4 regions of the Mesorhizobium sp. M0771 genome follow, and region 4 is predicted to be linked to each of the others. Evidence: predicted binding sites of a transcription regulator. Region 4 holds the regulator's gene; each other region holds the start of a gene.
What was found. The regulator PhoB, encoded in region 4, activates phosphate uptake and scavenging genes when phosphate is short. The targets are predictions, from matches to a motif close to TGTCATNNANCTGTCAT.
Positions count from the first base shown of each region.

Region 1: the regulator PhoB is predicted to act here: its motif matches at 1,985-2,001, upstream of ppk2 (polyphosphate kinase 2).
Region 2: the regulator PhoB is predicted to act here: its motif matches at 2,334-2,350, upstream of olsB (l-ornithine N(alpha)-acyltransferase).
Region 3: the regulator PhoB is predicted to act here: its motif matches at 3,091-3,107, upstream of NKI05_RS08230 (DUF1045 domain-containing protein).

Region 1 is NZ_JAMYPC010000017.1:132,840-138,177, reverse strand. Features, by position in the region: gene NKI05_RS23800 (glycosyl transferase family 90) at 1-753, shown strand, start outside; gene NKI05_RS23795 (aldo/keto reductase) at 774-1,817, opposite strand; gene ppk2 (polyphosphate kinase 2) at 2,062-2,982, shown strand; gene NKI05_RS23785 (dihydrofolate reductase family protein) at 3,172-3,816, opposite strand; gene NKI05_RS23780 (winged helix-turn-helix transcriptional regulator) at 3,927-4,622, opposite strand; gene NKI05_RS23775 (DUF1330 domain-containing protein) at 4,799-5,125, shown strand; gene hemB (porphobilinogen synthase) at 5,160-5,338, opposite strand, start outside.
Region 2 is NZ_JAMYPC010000007.1:169,488-174,825, reverse strand. Features, by position in the region: gene NKI05_RS13580 (response regulator) at 1-2,137, shown strand, start outside; gene olsB (l-ornithine N(alpha)-acyltransferase) at 2,414-3,289, shown strand; gene NKI05_RS13570 (trimeric intracellular cation channel family protein) at 3,376-4,008, opposite strand; gene grpE (nucleotide exchange factor GrpE) at 4,135-4,764, opposite strand; gene NKI05_RS13560 (hypothetical protein) at 5,022-5,222, shown strand; gene NKI05_RS13555 (fatty acid desaturase) at 5,307-5,338, shown strand, end outside.
Region 3 is NZ_JAMYPC010000004.1:180,709-186,046, reverse strand. Features, by position in the region: gene NKI05_RS08245 (ABC transporter permease) at 1-523, shown strand, start outside; gene phnN (phosphonate metabolism protein/1,5-bisphosphokinase (PRPP-forming) PhnN) at 526-1,155, opposite strand; gene NKI05_RS08235 (alpha-D-ribose 1-methylphosphonate 5-triphosphate diphosphatase) at 1,152-2,306, opposite strand; gene NKI05_RS08230 (DUF1045 domain-containing protein) at 2,342-3,049, opposite strand; gene iolB (5-deoxy-glucuronate isomerase) at 3,187-3,999, opposite strand; gene NKI05_RS08220 (hypothetical protein) at 4,181-4,429, opposite strand; gene iolE (myo-inosose-2 dehydratase) at 4,439-5,338, opposite strand, start outside.
Region 4 is NZ_JAMYPC010000020.1:53,232-58,569, forward strand. Features, by position in the region: gene xylF (D-xylose ABC transporter substrate-binding protein) at 1-990, opposite strand, end outside; gene NKI05_RS25630 (ROK family protein) at 1,257-2,492, shown strand; gene phoB (phosphate regulon transcriptional regulator PhoB) at 2,523-3,212, opposite strand; gene phoU (phosphate signaling complex protein PhoU) at 3,229-3,933, opposite strand; gene pstB (phosphate ABC transporter ATP-binding protein PstB) at 3,975-4,799, opposite strand; gene pstA (phosphate ABC transporter permease PstA) at 4,817-5,338, opposite strand, start outside.

The DNA.
Region 1 (5,338 bases), on a different contig from region 4:
TCGGACCGCAGCATGTACTATTACGATCTGAAGGAGTTCACCCGTTATTTCCACCCAGATCTGCGCATCGACCTGGAATTCGGCGACGTCATCGAAGTGCCGAAGATGCCGTCGATCGTCAAGGACCGGCCGATAGCGGGCGACAACGGCAACGGCGTCCTGTTCAAGCTGAACAAGTTCCGTCATTTCTACATGCCGGCCGACGATGTCGCCTTCGCCGACAAGCATCCGCTCGTCGTTTGGCGCGGCGAACTCAACAATCCCATCCGCACCTTGTTGCTGGATGCAGCCCGCAATCTGCCGTTCTGCGATGTCGGCACGCCGAGGGCGACAGCACCTGCGGAATACCGCAAGCCCTATCTCAGCATCGATCAGCAGCGCCGCTACCGCTACATCATCTCGCTCGAAGGCAATGATGTCGCGACCAATCTGAAATGGATCATGAGCTCGAACTCGCTCTGCCTGATGCCGCCGCCGACTTACGAGACCTGGTTCGCCGAGGGGCAACTCGAGCCCGATGTCCATTATGTGCCGCTGGCGCCCGACTTCAGCGATCTGGCCGAGCGGGTGCATCATCTCGAGCAGCATCCGGCCGAGGCCCAGCGCATCGTTGCGGCGGCCAACGCCTATTGTCGCAAATTCGCCGACGAGCGGGCCGAGCAGGCGATCTGCCTGCTCGTGCTCTACAAATATTTCGTGCTCAGCGGCCAGATCGAGCCCGATCCGCAGGTCTGGCGGTTTATCGCGGGCTAGCGGCTTCCGGCGCCCTTAAGTCAGATGACGCTGCGGTCCGTAACCAGATCGGCCGGGCCGAAGCGGTCCTTCGCCGTAAACTGCTGGTGCCAGTAGGGATAGAGCACCGGCGGCCGGCTGACGGCATCGAGACGCTGGCGTTCATCAAAGGACAGCGTCAGGCTTGCCGCGGCGAGATTGTCTTTCAACTGGGACTCATTGCGTGCGCCGATCACCAGCGAACTGACGGCCGGCCGGCCGAGCAGCCAGGTCAGCGCCACCTGGGCCGCCGAAACGCCGCGTGCCGCGCCGATGTCGACCAGCACATCGACGATCCGCCACAGACGGTCTTCGTCGCGGATCGGCGGTTCCGACCAGCCGCCGATCTGGCGCGCCGTCGGGCTGTCGCGGCGGTATTTTCCCGACAGGAGGCCGCCGGCGAGCGGGCTCCACACCAGCACGCCAAGGCCCTGGTCGACCGAGATCGGCAAGAGCTCATACTCGGCCTCGCGTGCTTCCAGCGTGTAGTGGATCTGCTGGGTGACGAAGCGCGGCTGGTGCTGGCTGTCGCTGATGCCCAGCGCCTTCATGACCTGCCAGCCGGAATAGTTGGAGCAGCCGACATAGCGGATTTTGCCCTGGGCAACCAGCGTGTCGAGCGCGGAGATGGTTTCCTCGAGCGGTGTCGCGCCGTCCCATTCGTGCAGGAAATAGATGTCGATGACATCGGTCCGTAGGCGCTTCAGGCTCTTCTCGCATTCGCGGATCAGATGATGGCGCGACAGGCCTTCGTCATTGGGGCCCTTGCCGATCCGCATGCGCGCCTTGGAGGCGATCAGCACGTCGTTCTTGCGCTTGCCGCCGAGCGCCTCGCCGATGATCTCTTCCGACAATCCGTTCGAATAGACGTTGGCGGTGTCGATGAGATTGATGCCGGCATCTATGCAAGTGTCGATGATGCGCGAGGCCTCCGCGAGATCGGAATTGCCGACGGCAGCGAACGGCCCGCTGCCGCCGAAGGTCATGGTTCCCAAGGTCAGCGCCGAAACTTTCAAGCCGGAACGGCCAAGCGTGCGGTATTCCATGTCAGATCCCTCGTAGTTTTGGTGGGGAGGCGGTTTTAGCAGGAAAGGGCGGGGAAGCCCGAACGGGTCCGCCGTTTGTAGGACAATTTGAGCGGCTTGTCGCCATCCCAGGGCGATGGATCGGCAATGCTCGCTGGTTTGCAGTGATGACCGGCTGGCCGGCGGCTTGCAATAAAACCGTCATTGGCGGCCTATATCGAGTCGGCTCAGGGTTTCATGTCAGCCGGCAAGCGGAGCAGTGGAAATGACCGAGTTGAAGCAGAATTCTCCGGCCAGGGATTGGCTGGAAGCCGAACTCGCCGACACGCTCGACGAGGACTATGAGCTTGAAATGTCGGAGCCGGCGCTGTCGCTGGAGATCGCCAAGATCTACAAGAACGCGCATCCGCCGTCGATCGACCGCATGCAGTATTTCCGCGACCTGATCGGCTTGCAGTCGGAACTGATCAAGCTGCAGTCCTGGGTCGCCTACCACAAAAAGAAGCTGGTGGTGGTTTTCGAAGGACGCGATTCCGCCGGCAAGGGCGGCGTCATAAAGCGCATTACCCAGCGCCTTAACCCGCGCATCTGCCGCGTCGTGGCGCTGCCGGCGCCGACCGAGCGCGAAAAATCACAATGGTATTTCCAGCGCTACGTGCCGCATCTGCCGGCCGGCGGCGAGATCGTGCTGTTCGACCGCTCCTGGTACAACCGCTCCGGCGTCGAGCGGGTGATGGGCTTTGCCGAACCCGATCAGGTCGAAGAGTTCTTCCGCGACGTGCCGGAGTTCGAGCGCATGCTGGTCCGCTCCGGCGTCACGCTGGTCAAATACTGGTTCTCGATCACCGACGAGGAACAGCAGATGCGCTTCATGATGCGCATCCACGATCCGATGAAGCAGTGGAAGCTGTCGCCGATGGACCTGCAGTCGCGCGTGCGCTGGGAGCAGTACACCAAGGCCAAGGAAGAGACGTTTGCCCGCACCAACATCCCAGAGGCACCGTGGTACATCGTCGAAGGCAACGACAAGAAGCGGGCGCGGCTGAACTGCATCGACCATCTCCTCAAACAACTGCCCTATGAGGACGTGCCGCACGAAGAAATCACGCTGCCCGAGCGGGTGTTCAACCCGGAGTACGAGCGCCAGGTCCTGCCGCGCGAGCTTTACGTGCCGGAGAAGTATTGAGCACTTTTCCTTCTCCCCGTTTCACGGGGAGAAGGTGCCTGAAGGGCGGATGAGGGGCAGCGCCGGCATCGACGAATTCACAGCCGTCGGACGCTGCTAACCTCCAAAAGCAGCGCTGCCCCTCATTGCCTGCCGGGCATTTCTCCCCGCAAAACGGGGAGAAAGAAGCCTGCGCCTGTTACTTCGCCACTATACCCGCTTGATCGTCACATGCGTGGCGAGCGCCGTGGCCACCTGCTCGGTGCACTGGTAACCCAGCTTCAGCATATCCAGCCCGGCAAACAGGCTCTCGCCCCTCCCGAGCAACACCGGCGACACCGCCAGATGCAACTCGTCGATGAGCTTCTCTTGCAGATATTGCCGGATGATGGAAACGCCGCCGCCGACGCGGACATCCTTGCCGCCGGCCGCGGCCTTTGCTTGTTCGAGCGCGGCGTGGATGCCGCCGGTAACGAAGTGGAAAATGGTGCCGCCTTCCATCACAATGGAGTCGCGCTTGTAGTGGGTCAGCACGAAGGTCGGCACATGATAGGGCGGGTTGTCGCCCCACCAGCCTTTCCAGCTCTCGTCTGGCCATTCGCCGCGGATTGGGCCGAACATGTTGCGGCCGAGGATCCAGGCGCCGACATTGTCGAAGCTGCGGATGGTGAACCGGTCGTCCACATCGGTGCTGCCGCCATCCTTGCCGACCATCTCGTGGAAGGTGCGGGTGCCGGTCATCCATTTGTGCAGGTATTCGCCACCAACGCCGAGCGGATTTTGCAGGTCCTGGTCAGGACCGGCGCCGAAACCGTCGAGCGACAAGGTGAAGGCATTGACGCGAAGTTTGGACATGGAGACTCCCTTTCGGTGACCAGTTGTGATTTGCAATCAGTATTCAAACTGATTGCATTTTGCAACTAGTATTTTTAGAGGCAAGCCGATCTGTGGAATGCGCAGGGACCTCAAGCCGCCACGCGCTTCGGCATCACCGCAAACGGGCTGAGCCCAAGCCAGATCTGCATCTTGCCGGCGACGTCGAGATCGCCGGTCAGGCTGATCTTGTCGCGTTCCTTGTGAACTGTCGTCAGCCCCATCCAGATCGAGGTCATGGTGCACAGATCGGTCGAGACGTAGAGATCGACGTCGAAGCCCGGATCGTACCAGCAAAGATCGACCTCGCCCTGCTTTTCGACGATCAGCCACCACGATCGTTTTGACGCCGGCAGGTCATGGTACAGGAATTGTATCACGGTGCGCCCGTCCGGCAGCGGACTGGGGTTCAGATTGCGCCGCATGTCCCACATCAGCAGCGACGGATCGAGGTTTTTGAGCGACAGCCTGGCCTCGACCCATTTCTGGCCCCAAAACCCCATCGCCTCGACAACCGGGCGCAAATCCCGGCCCGCCTCGGTCAGCCGGTATTCGAACACGCCCTTCTCGGTCGCGATCTCGGTCCGCTCGACGATGCCGCCGGCCTCGAGGTCCTTGAGCCGTTGCGACAGAAGGGTTGGCGACATTTTCGGCACGCCACGGCGCAAATCGTTGAAGCGGGTCGATCCCGCCACCAGTTCGCGCAGCAGCACCATGGTCCAGCGTGTGCAGAGCAGCTCGGCGGCCATGGAGAGCGGGCAGAATTGCTTGTAACCGGCTTGTGTCATGTGGTGAGCTCCAAAAGATGTTGCCGGACCTTATTCAGAAAACCTGAGTTCAGCCAGTACAGAAGCTGTACTGGCACCCCCGGTACAGTTCTGTGACTGGAGCGGTCCGGCGCTGCCATGCGAGGCAGCGGTCACGTCACCGGGCAGTCCGGTGCCGATCCATGAGGAGTTGGACAATGACCGCTTACGTGATCGCAGACATCAAGGTGAAGGACGACAAATGGGTGCCGGCCTATGCCGCTTCGGTGCATGACCTCGTCCACAAGCATGGCGGCAAGTATCTCGCCCGCAGCGGCAATGTGAAGACGCTGGAGGGCAAGCCGCTCGACACCAGCCTGATCGCCATCATGGCGTTTCCGTCGGCAAAGGCAGCCGAGGCCTTCACCAACGATCCGCAATACGCTCCGTTTGTGGCGGAGCGTCAGAAGGGCAGCGACAGCCGCTTCCAACTGATCGACGATACCGATCTCGCCGGAACGATTCCTTATTTGCCAAAGGCGTGAGGAAAAGCCGGAACCCGGAGCATCCAGGTTCCGGCTAACCCTTCAGCAGCTGCGCCACTTCCGGCGCGAAGTAAGTCAGGATGCCGTCGCAGCCGGCGCGCTTGAAGGCGAGCAGCGATTCCAGCATCGCCTTTTCGCCGTCGATCCAGCCATTGGCGGCCGCCGCCTTGATCATCGAATATTCGCCCGAAACCTGGTAGGCGAAGGTCGGCA
Region 2 (5,338 bases), on a different contig from region 4:
CGTCGCCAGCGTCGTGCTGGCGGGCCTGTCTCACCTCACCGGCGCGCCGATCTTCATCACGTTCGGTCTGCTGGCGACCGGCCTTGCCGGCGTCGCCATGCACCTGCGCAACCGCCGCACCGTCCACCGCGCGACGGCCTTGCTCGACGAAACCGCCGCGCGCAGCCGCGCCGAGATCGAGACGCTGGCCGACCGCATGTGGGAGATGCAGGAGAGCGAGGAGCGTTTTCGCGGGCTGATCGATGCGCTCGGCGATCTCGTCGTCCACCGCGACCGCGACGGCCACATCGTCTATGCGAACATGGTTTTCGCCGGCCTCGTCGGAACCGATCAGCGCGACCTTGCCGGCAGGACTCTGGCCGACCTCGGCATCGATGTCGGTATCGTTCCCGACGCCGCCTTTTCCGATCATGAATGCCTGAGTTCCACCGACGTCTCCATACGTACCCCGAACGGTCCGCGCTGGTTCTCATGGATCGAACTGTCGGTGCGCGACAAGGATAGCGGCGCCGTCTCGCACCGGGCGATTGCCCGTGACATCACCGCCCGCAAGCGCGCCGAATCCTCGTTGATCACCGCGCGTGAGCGCGCCGAATATGCCAGCCAGGCCAAGTCGCGCTTCCTCGCCACCGTCAGCCATGAGATCCGCACGCCGATGAACGGCATCATGGGCATGGCCAAGCTTCTGGCTGACACCAATCTGTCGCCCGAGCAGCGCACCTATGTCGGCGCTGTCTCGACCTCGGCCAGCGCCCTTTTGGCGCTCATCGAGGATTTGCTCGACTATTCCAAGATAGAGGCCGGCCGTTTCGACCCGGAGCCGCAGCCGACATCGCTGCGCGAAATCGCCGACAACATCATCGAACTGATGGCGGCGAAAGCCTTCGCCAAGAACATCGGCCTCGGCTGTCATGTCGAGCCCGACGTGCCACAGATGATCATGGCCGATCCCGGCAGGGTCAGGCAGGTGCTGCTCAACCTGATCGGCAATGCGATCAAGTTCACCGACACCGGCGGCGTGCTGGTTTCGGTTGCACGGGCCCGCACCGAGACCAGCGACCGCATCTGCTTCACCGTCGCCGACACCGGCCCTGGCCTGCGCGAAGAGGATATGGAGCGCATCTTCGAGGAGTTCGAACAGTCCGACGGCACCTCGACCCGCACCCATGGCGGCGCCGGCCTCGGTCTGGCCATATCGAGGCGCCTGGTCGCCGCCATGGGCGGTGCCATTTCGGTGTCGAGCCGGCTTGGCGAGGGATCGGAATTCGTCTTCGAGATCCCGGCCGCAGGAGCAACCGAGGCACCGCAGAACCGGCAGAACATCCTGGCCGGCCGGCGCGCCGTGATCGTGTCGAAGAACGCCGTCGAGGCCGACGCCATCGCCCGCACCATCCGCGCCCATGGCGGCGCCGTCGACGTCGCCGCAACCGCTTCCCAGGCGACGCCCTTCGCCGAACATTGCGATGTGCTGTTGATCGACGCGGCCCTGGAGGACGGCGACGGCAGACTGCTCAAGCGCCTGCGCCAGAGTGGCTTTGCCGATTGCGAGGCGATCACGCTGATCGCGCCGACCGACCGCGGCATGCTTGGCGAATTCCGCGCCAGCGGCTACGCCACCTTCCTGGCAAGGCCGGTGCGCGGCGAAACGCTGCTGCGCGTGCTGTTGACCAATCACGCCCCTGCCTTGCCCCAGCCCAAGCCGGAAAAGAGCGGCGTGTCCGCCCTTCGTGTCCATGGCGGGCGCCGGCAAGGCTTGTCGGTGCTGATCGCCGAAGACAACGACATCAACGCCATGCTTGCCCGCGCCACGCTTTTGAAGGCGGGACATCGCGTGAAAGTGGTCGGCAATGGCAAGGCCGCGGTCGAGGCGGTGACCGAAGCCGGGCTGAAAAACCGCTTCGATGTGGTGCTGATGGATCTGCACATGCCGGTCATGGACGGGCTGGACGCGATCGCCGCCATCCGCCGCCACGAGGAGGAAATGGCTGTGCCGCCGGTTCCGATCATGGTGCTTTCGGCCGACAGCCAGGAAAAGACCCGCCACACCGTGCTCGCCCATGGCGCCAGCGGCTTTGTCACCAAGCCGCTCGATCCCGACGCGCTGGTCCATGCCGTCGAGGGCCAGGTGGCCGCCTGAATTCATGTCGCTCGAAAATGGCCCCGGTTTTGAGAAGACGACATGCACAAAACAAAGACTTGAAGCGCGTCGCGTGAATCGTCCCAGCGCGACGCGCTTCAAGGTGACGCTGGCGCAATCCTCGCGTCACGTAGGTAGCCGAATGAGGGTTTTCGCCAGCCGACGAAGTATTGCCCGTCGCGCCGTATCACGGTACTGTCACAATCCTGTTGCACCTACACCGTATCCCCGTGCCAAGAGGGATGGCTCGAAGGAGAATCACTCGTGCATACAGTTATGCCGGAATGTGACACTCGGCCCAGCGCAGGCGGCGCTTTGCTCGCCGCGCGGAACGCCGATGCCGTCGCAACAGGCGCACCGCTGGGCCGTATCGGCAATCTCGAAGTGCGGCTTGCCCGCAATGAGGCCGAGATCGCCGCCGCGCAGGAAGTGCGCTACCGGGTGTTTTATGACGAGCTTGGCGCCAGGAAGGACCTGTTCCAGGCGCAGGACCGGCGCGACGCCGACCGCTTCGACCCGCTGTGCGACCATCTCCTGGTGCTTGACACCTCGATCTCCGGCCCCGAGCATCGCCGCATCGTCGGCACTTACCGCCTGCTGCGGCAAGAGATTGCGGCGACCGCCGGCGGCTTCTATTCCGAAGGCGAGTTCGAACTGACCAAGCTGATCGCCCGCCATCCCGGCCAGCGCTTCCTTGAGCTCGGCCGCTCCTGCGTGCTGCCGGAATACCGCTCGAAGCGCACCATTGAGGCGCTGTGGCAAGGCATCTGGGCCTACATCAACCACTATGAGATCGGCGTGATGACCGGTTGTGCCTCGTTCCCTGGCACGGTGCCGGCTGCGCATGCCGAGGCGCTCACCTACCTTGCCCATCACTGCCGGACCAACTCCGCCTGGGATGTGCGGGCGGTCTCCGGCCGCTATTGCTCGATGGATCTGATGCCGATCGAGGCGGTCAACGCCAAGGCGGCGATCGCGGCCATGCCGCCGCTGGTCAAGGGCTATCTGCGCGTCGGCGCCCGCATCGGCGACGGCTGCGTCATCGACCGTGAGTTCTCCACCGTCGATGTGTTCGTGGTGATGCCGGTCAAGGAAATCGGCGCCCGCTACGTCAACTATTATGGCGGGGAAGCGCAGCGCTTTGCGGCGTGAGGCAGTAGGCAGTAGGCAGTAGGCAGTAGGCAGTAGTGAAGGCTGCCGCGAATTGCTGACTACCGACTATTCCCTATTCCCTCTCCCTACGGAATATCCTCCGGTCGCCGTCCCGGGCGGCTCTTGTAGGACGGAAAGGTCCAGCCGAATTTCAGCGCGCCGCCGCGCACCAGGAAAGCCGCGACGAAGCCGGCGATATCCGAGGCGAGCGGCGGCAGGCCGGCAAGATCGCCAAGTGTGTAGAGGCCGGCGCCCGCGAGTGCGGCGGTGACGTAGATTTCGGGCCTGAGCAGCACCGATGGCTCGCCGGCCAGCAGATCGCGCAGGATGCCGCCAAATGTGGCGGTCAACACGCCCATAACAACGGAGACGACCGGCGAGCCGGTGATGGCCAGCCCCTTGGCCGCGCCCATTACGGAAAAGGCCGCCAATCCGATGGCGTCGAGCCAGAGCAGCCATTTCCAGCGGGATTCGACGCGGTGGGCGATGAAGAAGACCAGCACCGCAACCGCCGCGCAAACCAGCACATAGCCGGAGTTGGCGACCCAAAAGACGGGCAGGTTGAGGATGACGTCGCGAAGCGTGCCGCCGCCAATGCCGGTGACGCTGGCCAGAAACAGGAAGCCGATAATGTCGAGCTGCTTGCGCGAAGCCGCCAACGCCCCGGTCGCGGCAAAGACGGCGACGCCGGCATAGTCGAGGAGGTCGATGGGTGTCAGGGACATGAGGTAGTAGGGATTGGGAATTAGGGAAAGTATGAATAACACGAAGCCGCGCGATTGATACGCCTGCCCCTATTCCCTATTCCCTATTCCCTATTCCCTATTCCCTACTGCCTACCCTACTCACGCATCCTTCTCGGCCTGCTCGTTCACCGGCCCCGGCTCGACCGGCGCTTCGGTGGCCGCGATCTTGGGGCCGCCCTTGGCGACCCCGACCATGGCCGGCCGCAGCACGCGCTCGCCGATCGAATAGCCCGGCTGCACGACCTGGACGACGGTGTTGGCCGGCACATCGGGATTGGGCACTTCGAACATCGCCTGGTGGAAATTCGGGTCGAACTTCTCACCTTCCGGTTCGAGCTTCTTCACCCCATGCCGTTCCAGCGTCGACAGCATGGCGCGCTCGGTGATCTCGACGCCGTCGATCAGCGCCTTGAAGCCGGCATCTCCGGCCGCTTTCGCCTCGGCGGGGATAGCATCGAGCGCGCGGCGCAGATTGTCCGACACCGACAGCATGTCGCGGGCGAAATTGGCCACCGCATAGGCGCGCGCATCATGCACGTCGCGGGCGGTGCGGCGGCGCAGATTCTCCATCTCGGCTGCGACGCGCAGCGCGCGGTCCTTCAGCTCCTCGTTTTCCTTCAGCAGCCGCACCAGCGCTTCATAGTCGCCGTCGATGCCGCCTTGCGTGCGCTCGGCCTCGGCCGTTTCGATATCCTCGGGCGCGCGTTCGTCTTTTGTCTGGTCGCTCATCGCCATTTCCCGTCATTCGAATGGTTTGGATTTGCGCCCGATATCGAGGTTTGGCGGCCAAAAATCAAGGGGCAAGCCCAGGAGGACGCCCCAGCAGGCAATGTTGCGGGCAGCCCGTCGGACTTGGTGCGGGGCGCAAGGACGTTCAAAATTAATTCAAACTTTACCGTAACGGCAGCCTTTGCTTGCCAATACCCCGCTATGGGGAACCATTCAAAGCTTGGAGGAGTTTTGAAACCGACACAGGATTTGAGACAATGGACCGCAATACTGGCAACAGAAGCGAAGAGCTCGCCGCCGACATCAGGCGCCAGTTCGGCACCGAGGCGACGACGCGCTTCTTGCGCACCTTGCCGGCCTTCCGCACCGAGGCCGACATTCCCGCCCGTTTCCGGGATCTGCTCGACCGGCTGGACGGCATAGAAGCCAGCATGGCCGGCGGCCAACGCCGTCAATAGCGATGCTATCGCGCGACAATTACGCGCAGTAATTTTGCGTGAGCTTTTCCTTGCGGCAGCGGGACGCCCCGCCTATGCTTCCTGATGAACATGATTTCCCCCGAGACGGCCGCCAA
Region 3 (5,338 bases), on a different contig from region 4:
CAGCTATGGCGTGCCCAACAGCTTCATCGCACTGATCGTCATTTCGATCGTCATGTGGGTGGTGCTGCACCGCTCGGTGTTCGGACGCTACCTCTATGCCATCGGCAAGAACGAAGAGGCGGCGAAATATTCGGGAATTCGCACCGGCCGTGTCGTCATGGCCGCCTATGTCATCTGCGGCGTGCTGACGGCGCTGTCGGCGATCTATTTCGCCATGTACACGCGCTCGATCTCGCCGGCCAGCCACGGCCAGTTCTACGAGCTCTACGCCATTGCCGCCGCCGTTCTCGGCGGCTTCTCGCTGCGCGGCGGCGAAGGCTCGCTGGTCGGCGTCATCCTGGGCACCGTGCTGCTGCAGGAGTTGCAGAACCTGGTCAATCTGCTCGGCATCCCGTCCTCGCTCAACTTCGCGGTGATGGGCGGCGTGATCCTGATCGGCGTGCTGGTCGACCAGCAATGGGGCGTGTTCCGCGCAAGGCGGCTGATGCTCGATGCCAGCCGGAAGACTGTCGCGGCGGAGTAGCGCTACATCACGCCGGATATATCCGAGAAGGCCATCGCCTTGCGCAGCACCTCGGCGAAGCGTTCTCCGGCGGCTTCGCGCTGGCCGCCATTGTCGATCGAGGTGACGCCGGAGCCGGACAAAGCGATATTGGCGCTGCGGGCGAGCCGAGCCAGCACTTCGCCGCGCGATTCGCGGCCGCGCTGGGCGAGACGCTCGGCGAGGATTTCCGGCGAGGCGGTGATCTCGACGACAGCCAGATTGGCATAGCGCTCCCGCAGCACCGGGATGACTGCGCGCGAGACATTGGCGACCGCGACATAGCCGTTGGCGATGGACGAGTCGACATCGGCCGGAATGCCGTAGCGCAGGCCGTGCGCCTCCCAGGAAATGGCGAAGGCGCCGTCGGCCTCGGCTTCGACAAAGGCCGCGTCGGCCAGCGTGTCGTGATCCTCGCTTGCCGCATCGCTCGGCCTGGTGATGACCCGGCGGACGAACTCCAGCCTCGTCTCGTCGGCAAACAAGGTGCGGGCATAACCGATTACCGTATCCTTGCCGGCGCCGCTCGGGCCGACGACGGCGACGAACACGCCGTTGCGGAGCGGAAAGGCCTCGCTGCTGAGTTCGCGCTCGATCGACGCCGAGACCATCAGGCGACCCGGCGCCCTTGGCGCCAGACGGTGCGCACGACCGGCACATGGTCGTCGACGCGCACACGCACGAGGTCGGCGCGGCGGCCCTGTTCGATGACGCCGCGGTCGTTTAGGCCGATCGCCTCGGCCGGATTCTTCGACACCATCGCAACCGCCTGCGGCAGGGAAATGCCCTCGACGACGTCGCCGAGGAAGAAGGCCGACTGGATCAGGCTGAAGGGAATGTAGTCGGACGACAATATGTCGAGCAGGCCGTCGCCGGCCAGCGTGCGGGCCGAGACGTTGCCCGAATGCGAGGAGCCGCGCATGACGTTGGGCGCGCCCATCAGCACGCCGAGCCCGGCATCCTTCGAGGCCTTGGCGGCTTCCAGCGTGGTCGGGAATTCCGCGACGCGCACGCCCTGCTCGATCGCTTCGTCGACATGGCCCGATGTGGCGTCGTCATGGCTCGCCAGCACAATGCCCCGCTCGTTGCAGGCGGCTGATATCGCCACCCGGTTCGGTCCCGAATTCTTCGCTGATTCCGACATCCGCTTTTCGCAGAACAATTGGAAGTCGCGATCGGTCAGCTTCAGCTTGCGCTGGTAGTAATAGGCGTAGGTCTCGAGATTGACGAACTGGCGCTGTCCCGGCGCATGGTCCATCAGCGAGGCCAGTTTGACCCGCTCGTCGCCATCGAAATTGGCGAAAGCCCGCAAGCAATCCGGCGCCGAGACCTCGCAGCGCAGGTGCAAGAAATGGTCGGCCCGCAACCGGTCTTTCGCGACGCTGTCCTCGATCGCGCCGGCGAGCTTGCGGATGTCGTCGGAGGTAATATCCGCGTCCTCGTCCATGCCGACACGCAAAGCGTCGAGCACGGTGGTGATGCCGGCGGTGGCCACCTGCGCGTCATGGGCAAGGACGGCGGCGATCGGGTTCCAGCGCACTTTCGGGCGCGGCGCATAGTGGCCTTCGAGATGGTCAGTGTGCAGCTCGACCAGGCCGGGAATGATGTAGTCGCCGCCCATGTCCTCGCCGCCCATGCCCCCGCCGGTGTGGCCGGTGCCGGCGTCGACGCCGGAGATAAAACCGTCGCGCAGCACGAGCGACCCTTCGACGATCTCGTCGGCAAGCACGATGCGGGCGTTGTGGAGAACAGTTTCGGCGGTCATTTCAGGCGGTCCCTGGTTACTCGGACGAATTGCGGTTAGGCGGTTTTTCGGGCAGCGCGGCGGCCGAGCGCATGATGCGAAAGCACCATGAACGGAGCGCCCGGTTCGGTTTCGACGAACAGCGTCAGCGCATCCACCAGCACCGGCTGCTGCAGCACATCGGCGAACAGGCTGTCGATTGCCGCGCGCAGACGTTGGCTTTCCTGCGGCCCGGCCCGGCCGGACAGCGTCATGTGGAAGCGAAAGGTCTCGAACACGTAGGGGTAGCCCCACTGACAGAGATTGCGGAACTCGGCCGGTTTCAGCGAATCCGGGCTGCGCCGTTCGATTTCCGCTTCGGTGAGCGGCGCGCGAAAACGGTCGAAGCTAAGCACGACATCATCGGCGAAACGGTTGAGCGGCGGCAGCGGACCTTCCGGCACCAAAGCGAAGAAACCATCGATCTGGCTGACGACCAGGCGCGGGATGGTGACCGTCGGCGTTGCTTTGGCAAAGGCGTCCAGCGCCGCGCGCAACGAGCTTTCGGTTTCGTTGGCGGCCAACCGGAAGGGCGCTTTCAGCGTCGCATGAAAACCGTAGCGCCGCGCCGATGCGGTGTGAAAGGCGACTTCGGCCGCCGACAGCTCGCCCACCGCCTCGACCGGCCTGGTGGCGGCGCCAAAGGGGTCGCGACCCAGCCAGTTGGCGGCGATCCGCGCCAACGGCTCGTCCTGCCTCGGGGTGAAATAGATGGCGTAGCGCATCGAAAAAAATCCTCGTCAGCCCGCTGCCATAGGTGATTTCCATGACGGATTGACGAAGCTTATGCGAGTTTTCGAAGGCAAATCGACCCCATGGATCGTTAGCCGACGATTTTTCTTCCGGCGCAAGCGAAGGCCGATCAGGCCTTCATGAGCCATTCGTGCTCGGGCGCGTTGTGGAACTTCCACGTCCGCTTCGGCCCGGCCATGACGTTAAGGTAATAGAGGTCGTAGCCGTGACAGGCCGCGCACGGATGATAGCCCTTGGGCACCAGCACGACATCGCCGTCCTCGATCGCCATCGCCTCGTCCAGTTCGCGGGCGCCCGACTTGTCGGCGTCGGTGTAGACGCGCTGGAAGGCAAAGCCCTGCGGCGGGTTGAGGCGGTGGTAATAGGTTTCCTCAAGATAGGATTCGGCCGGCAGATTGTCCTGATCGTGCTTGTGCGGCGGGTAGCTCGATGTGTGGCCACCGGGCGTGATGACCTCGACCACCAGCAGCGAGTCGGCGGGCTTGCCCTCGGGCAATATGTTGGTGACGTAGCGCGTGTTGGTGCCTTTGCCCCGAGTCTCCTGGCCGAGGTCGTCGGGTGCGATGACGCGAACGGGCAAGCCGCCGCCCAGGCCCGGCGCCGAGCAGACCGCGAGTTCGAGATCGGTGTCGGCGGTGACCGACCAGTCCGAACCCTCCGGAATATAGACCGACCACGGCTTGCCCTCGAAGGGCGACATGCGCTCGCCGAGCAGGCCGAGTTCCTGGCCGCCGGCCCTTGCCGTGCCCTTGCCGGTGACGAACACCAGGCAGACTTCGCGATCCTGCGTCTTGCCGGATGCGGTCTCGCCCGGCTTCAGGCGGTGCAGGTCGAAGCCGACATAGGTCCATCCGGCGCTTTTGGGCGTGACATGGGCGACGCGGCCATGGCCCTTGTCGGCTTTGACGAGCAGTTTCGACATGTTTTGTCTCTCCTATCGCAAGTCTTCGAGGTCGGCCTCTCAACTTCGTCATCCTAGAGCGAAGCTCCGTCGCGAAGACCCTAGGATGACGAAGCGAGGGACGTTCCGGCCAATCACCGACGTAGGCGATACGCCAGGTGTCGAGTGTCCGACCCGCAAGCCCTTCCGAGCCACGGCCGCTTCATTCCTTCGGTTCGGCGTCCGCCTTCGCTTCGCCGGTCTTCGGTCGATCAGGCGCAGCCTTGCTCTCCTCCACCGGCTTGTAAAGATAGAAGAACTGCCACACCGCGTAGGCGGCAAAGCCGAGCGCAATGATGCCCCAGAATGGGGTGCCGGAGGCGAATTCTATTCCGGCCCAGATCACGCAGACGGCGACGACGGCAACGCGCCGCCACAGCGGCCGGAAGAACGGGTGCTCGTAATCCTTCATCGGACCGGCTTACGCATTGGGAAAGCCTTGCGTCTCGACCGTGTAGCCGGCCGCCGTCATCACCCGCATCAGCTCCTTGTAACCCACGTGGGCCATCTTCAGCGGCGGGTTCTTTTTCGGGTCCTGCTCGGCCTCGACGACGAACCAGCCTTCATAGCCATGGTCGGCGAAGCGCTGCACGATGGCGCCGAAATCGAGCGAACCGTCGCCAGGCACCGTGAAGGCACCGAGCGCCACGGCGTCGAGAAAGGACTGCTTTGTGCGGTCGAGCCCGTCGATCACGCCCATGCGCACATCCTTCACATGGACATGGCTGATGCGCTTGTGGTGGTTGTCGATGGCGCGCAGCACGTCGCCGCCGGCAAAGGCGAGATGCCCTGCATCGAGCAGCAACGGAATGCCTTCGCCGGAATGGCGCATGAAGGCATCGAGCTCCGGCTCGGTCTCGACCACCGCCGCCATGTGATGGTGATAGGACAGCGGCATGCCTTGCTCGGCGCACCATTCGCCGAATTCGGTGAGGCGCCTGGCATAGGCCCTCATCTCGTCGTTGGACAATTTCGGCTTCGTGGCGAGAGGCCTGGAGCGATCGCCCTGGATCGAGCGGCCGACCTCGCCATAGACGATGCAAGGCGCATTCACCGCCTTGAACAGGTCGATCATCGGCTGGATGCGATCCTTGTTCTTGCCCATGTCCTCATCGACCAGCGTGCCGGAGAACCAGCCGCCGCACAGCGTCACGTCGGCCTTTTTCAGGATAGGCAGCATGATTTCGGGGTCATTGGGAAAGCGGCGGCCCATTTCCATGCCGGTGAAGCCGGCCGAGCGCGACTGGCGCAGGCACTCTTCCAGCGAGACGTCGTCGCTGAGTTCGGCAAGATCGTCGTTCCACCACGCAATGGGGGACAT
Region 4 (5,338 bases):
CTTCTTGATCCAGCCGGCGTCGATGACGACGTTGAGGTTGTCCTTGGTGATCGCGACGGGGGTCAGGAACAGCGACTTGACGGTGTTGCCGCCAGGCGTGGTGAAGTCCTTGGCGCCGGCAATGTCGCCCGTCTTCTTGCCATCGGCAAGCTGCGAGGCGATCTCGGCGGCGTTCTTGCCGAGTTCGCGCGCGTCTTTCCACACCGACACCGTCTGCGTGCCGAGCGCGATGCGGTTCAGGGCGGCATGGTCGCCGTCCTGGCCCGAGACCGGAACCGTTCCGGCAAGGCCCTGCACCGTCAGCGCGGCGACAACGCCGCCGGCGGTGCCGTCATTGGCCGCAACCACGGCATCGACCTTGTTGTCATTGGCGGTCAGGAACTGTTCCATGTTCTTCTGGGCGTTGGCCGGCAGCCAGCCATCGGTATAGGCCTCGCCGACATTCTTGATCTTGCCCGAGTCGATGGCTTCCTTGAGCACTTCCATCGAGCCCGAGAACAGGAAATCGGCATTCGGATCCGAGCCCGAGCCCTTGATGAAGACATAGTTGCCTTCGGGCTTCGCCTTGAACACTTCGCGGGCCTGCATGCGGCCGACTTCCTTGTTGTCGAAGGTCAGGTAGAAGACGTCCTTGTTCTCGATCAGGCGATCATAGCCGACGACCGGAATGCCTTCGTCCAGCGCCTTCTGCACCGCCGGGCCGATGGCCGAGGCGTCCTGCGCCAAGATGATCAGCGAGTTGGCGCCCTGCGAGATCAGGCTTTCGACGTCGGTCAGCTGCTTGCCGGGATTGGACTGCGCGTCGGCCGAAATGTACTTGTCGCCGGCGGCTTCGATCGCCGTTTTCATCGCCGCCTCGTCGGTCTTCCAGCGCTCTTCCTGGAAGTTCGACCACGACACGCCGATGACCTTGTCCTTCGCCTGCGCGACCGACATCAGCGCCAGCGACATGGCGACACCCGCCAGCATGGCGGCTGCAAATCTGTTCATTATAACCCTCCCTGCGCCGCCCACGGCGCGACAAAACCGGCCCGAAGGCCTGCACAAAGAGGCTCCATTTTTTCGAGCCTCGAAAAAATACTGGTTCAATGATAAGGCACTGTCAACATCGATTATGATGGATTCTGATGGCGTTGCCGCATTTTTTCGAGCTCCGCAATAAACAATGACAGGGCTGCCGGCGTCTGCCAATATTTGGCTGGTGCCGTCGAACGCCTTCACTATCATGAGGCGCGAGGAGGCCGGGAGGAAAACAAATGTCGGTTGGGATCCGCCACGACGATCTGCGCCGTCGCAACCGTGCGATGGTGATTTCGGCCGTGCGCCGGGCCGGCCAGCCGTCGCGGACCGAGATTGCGGCGACCACCGGCCTCAGCCATTCGACGATATCGGCAATCTCGTCTGATCTAATTCAAGAAGGCATCCTGATTGAAGGCAAGCCTGGCGAGACCGGCTCGCTGAAACGCGGCCGGCCGCAGGTCGGCCTTGGCCTCAACCCGGAAGCGGCGGCGGTCATGACCGTGGTGCTGTCGCTGAACTTCCTCTCCGTCACCGTCATCGACTATGCCGGCCAGGTGGTCGCGGAAGAACAGCGCCGGCTCGACACGCTGACCATGCCGCGCGACGAGCTGATCGGCGAATGCGTAGCAATCGTCGGGCGGCGTCTCGCGGACCCGGACCTCGATGTCCAGAGCATCGCCCGCATTGCCATGGGCATCCAGGGCATCACCGATTCGCAGGCGCGGGCCATGCTGTGGTCGCCAATCACGCCACTGACCGACATTGCCTTCGCCGACATGTTGGAAGCGGAATTCGGCATTCCTGCCACCATGGAGAACGACTGCAATATGATGGCGGTGGCCCTGCAATGGCGCCAGCCCGAGCGCTACCGCGACAATTTCATCGCGATCCTCTTGTCGCACGGCATCGGCATGGGGCTGGTGCTGAAAGGCGAACTGTTCACCGGCACCCATTCCTCGGGCGGCGAGTTCGGCCACATGATCCACCGTCCGGGCGGCGCGCTCTGCCGCTGCGGGCGGCGCGGCTGCGTCGAGGCCTATGCCGGAAACTACGCCATCTGGCGCAGCGCCAAAATGATGGGCGAGGATGCCGAGCCGGTCGATATCGGCGACGCTGATATGCGCGCACTCGCCGCGCGCGCCCGCGAAACCGATGGCCCGGAGCGCGAAGCCTATCGCAGGGCCGGTGAGGCGCTCGGCTTCGGCCTCGGCAGCCTGTTTGCTCTGATCGATCCGGCACCCGTCGCCATGGTCGGCGTCAGCGCCGCCGCCTTCGACCTGATCGAACCGGCATTGCGCGAAGCGATCGCCCAGACCGCCGGCGGCCAGCACTCGAAATCGATCTCCTTCGACACCGAGCCCAACGAGCTGCCGCTGATCCGCGAAGGCTGCGCCATGCGCGCGCTCGGCTTCGTCGACCAGGAGATTTTCGCGCCGGGCATTCAGGCGAAATCCGGCAAGCATGTCGCCTGAATGGCCGGCAACGGCGCGACGCGCAGCATCCTAGTCTTCCCTAATAGCGTAGCCGGCGCCGCGAATGGTACGGATGACATCCGGCATGCGGCCGTTGTTGACGGCCTTGCGCAGCCGCCCGACATGCACGTCGACGGTTCGCTCGTCTATATAGATCGTCTCGCCCCAGACATTGTCGAGCAGTTGGCTGCGCGAGAACACGCGGCCGGGATGGCGCATCATGAATTCGAGCAGCCGGAACTCGGTCGGTCCGAGCCTGATCTCGCTCTTCTTGCGGTAGACCCGGTGCGATTCTCGATCGAGCACGATGTCGCCGACCTTGAGCACGCTCGACAGCACTTCCGGCTTGGCGCGGCGCAGCAGCGCTTTCACGCGCGCCATGAACTCCGGCGTCGAGAATGGCTTGACCAGATAGTCGTCGGCACCGGTGGACAGGCCGCGCACGCGGTCGCTTTCCTCACCGCGCGCGGTCAGCATGATGATCGGCAGCCGCTCGGTTTCGGGCCGCACTCTAAGCCGCCGGCAGAGCTCGATGCCGGAAACAGCCGGCACCATCCAGTCGAGCACCAGGAGATCGGGCACGTTTTCCTGCAGGCGGATCTCGGCCTCGTCGCCGCGTGTCACCACCTCGACCTGATAGCCTTCGGATTCGAGGTTGTAGCGGAGGAGCACGCCTAGTGGCTCCTCGTCCTCCACGACCATGATGCGTGGCGCGATCATATGCAGTTCACCCTCATCAGGCCGGCGTGGCCATCGCCGTCTCGTCCTGCTTCGGACGATTGGCGGGCAATTGCTGGCCGGTCAGCACATAATACGCATTTTCGGCGATGTTGGTGACATGATCGCCGATGCGCTCAAGATTCTTGGCGCAGAACAAGAGATGCGTGCAGGCGGTGATGTTGCGAGGGTCTTCCATCATGTAGGTCAAGAGCTCACGAAACACGGACGTGTATTTGACGTCGATGCGCTCGTCGTCATTCCTGAGTTTTGCAAGCGCTGCCGCATCGGTGGCGGCATATTCCTCGACGACGCCTTGCACCTGGATCAGCACCAGTTGCGCCATGGCGTCGATGGAGTGCGAGAGGTCGCGCGGCGTGACGCTCAAGCCCACGGTGCCGACGCGTTTGGCGATGTTCTTGGCGAGGTCGCCGATGCGCTCGAGGTCGCCCGCCATGCGGATCGAGCCGACCACGGCGCGCAGATCGTTGGCCATCGGCTGGCGCTTGGCGATCAGCGTGATGGCGCGGTCGTCCAGTTCGCGCTGGCGCGCATCCATGATGGCGTCGTCGGAAACGACACGCTGTGCCAGCGCATTGTCCGAATTGAGCAGCGCCCTGGTCGAGCCGCTGACCATCGAGCCTGCCAGATCGCCCATGTCGCGGATCAGCTTGCTGATCTGCCCGAGCTCTTCATCGAAGGAGGCGACGGTATGTTCACCCATGATCTTGGTCCTCGTGCCTGAAAATTCACCCGCCGGACGGCTCAGCCGAAGCGGCCGGTAATGTAGTCCTGGGTGCGCTTGTCGTCGGGGTTGGTGAACATCTTGTCGGTGGCGCCCTCCTCGACGAGATAGCCGAGATGGAACATCGCCGTGCGCTGCGACACGCGCGCCGCCTGCTGCATCGAGTGGGTGACGATGACGATCGTGTAGTTCTGGCGCAGTTCGTCGATCAGCTCCTCGACACGGGCGGTGGCGATCGGATCGAGCGCCGAGCAGGGCTCGTCCATCAGGATCACCTCCGGCGACACGGCGATGGCGCGCGCGATGCACAGGCGCTGCTGCTGGCCGCCGGACAGGCCGGTGCCGGGCTCCTGCAGGCGGTCCTTGACCTCGTTCCAGATCGCCGCCTTCTTCAGGCTCTGCTCGACGATCTGGTCCATGTCGGACTTGCGCTTGGCCAGCCCATGGATGCGCGGGCCGTAGGCGACGTTCTCGTAGATCGACTTCGGGAACGGGTTGGGTTTCTGGAACACCATGCCGACGCGGGCGCGCAGTTCGACGACATCGATGTTCTTGTCGTAGATGTCGTCTTCATCGAGCGTGATCTTGCCGGTCACCCGCGCCAAATCGATGGTGTCGTTCATGCGGTTGAGGCAGCGCAGGAAGGTCGACTTGCCGCAGCCGGACGGGCCGATCAGCGCCGTCACCTGGTTCTGACGCACGTCGAGATTGACGTCGAACAACGCCTGCTTCTCGCCGTAGAAGACGCCGACCTTGTCGCCGCGCATCTTGATGACTTCGTTCGACTTGGCGTTCATTTTGTCGCCCACTGCATTCTCAAGGGACTGTTCGGTCATGATGTTCATACCAAATTGCCTTTTTTCTACCAGCGCCGCTCGAAGCGGCGCCGGAGCACGATCGCGGTGATGTTCATGGCCATGAGGAAGACGAGCAGGATGATGATGGCGCCGGACATGCGCTCGACAAAAGCGCGCTCAGCCTCGTTTGCCCACATATAGATCTGAACCGGCAGCGCGGTCGCCGGATCGAAAGGCGTCGTCGGATAATCGGCGACGAAAGCGACCATGCCGATCAAGAGCAGCGGTGCTGTCTCGCCGAGCGCACGCGCCAGGCCGATGATGGTGCCGGTAAGGATGCCTGGGGCGGCAAGCGGCAGGATGTGATGGAACACCATCTGCATCTTGGAGGCGCCGAGACCTAGGGCCGCCGAGCGGATCGACGGCGGCACCGCGGCGAGGGCGGCGCGCGTGGCGATGATTATGGTCGGCAATGTCATCAAGGTCAGCACCAGGCCGCCGACGAAGGAAGCCGAGCGCGGCATGCCGAGGAAGTTGATGAACACGGCAAGGCCAAGCAGACCGAAGACGATCGACGGCACCGCCGC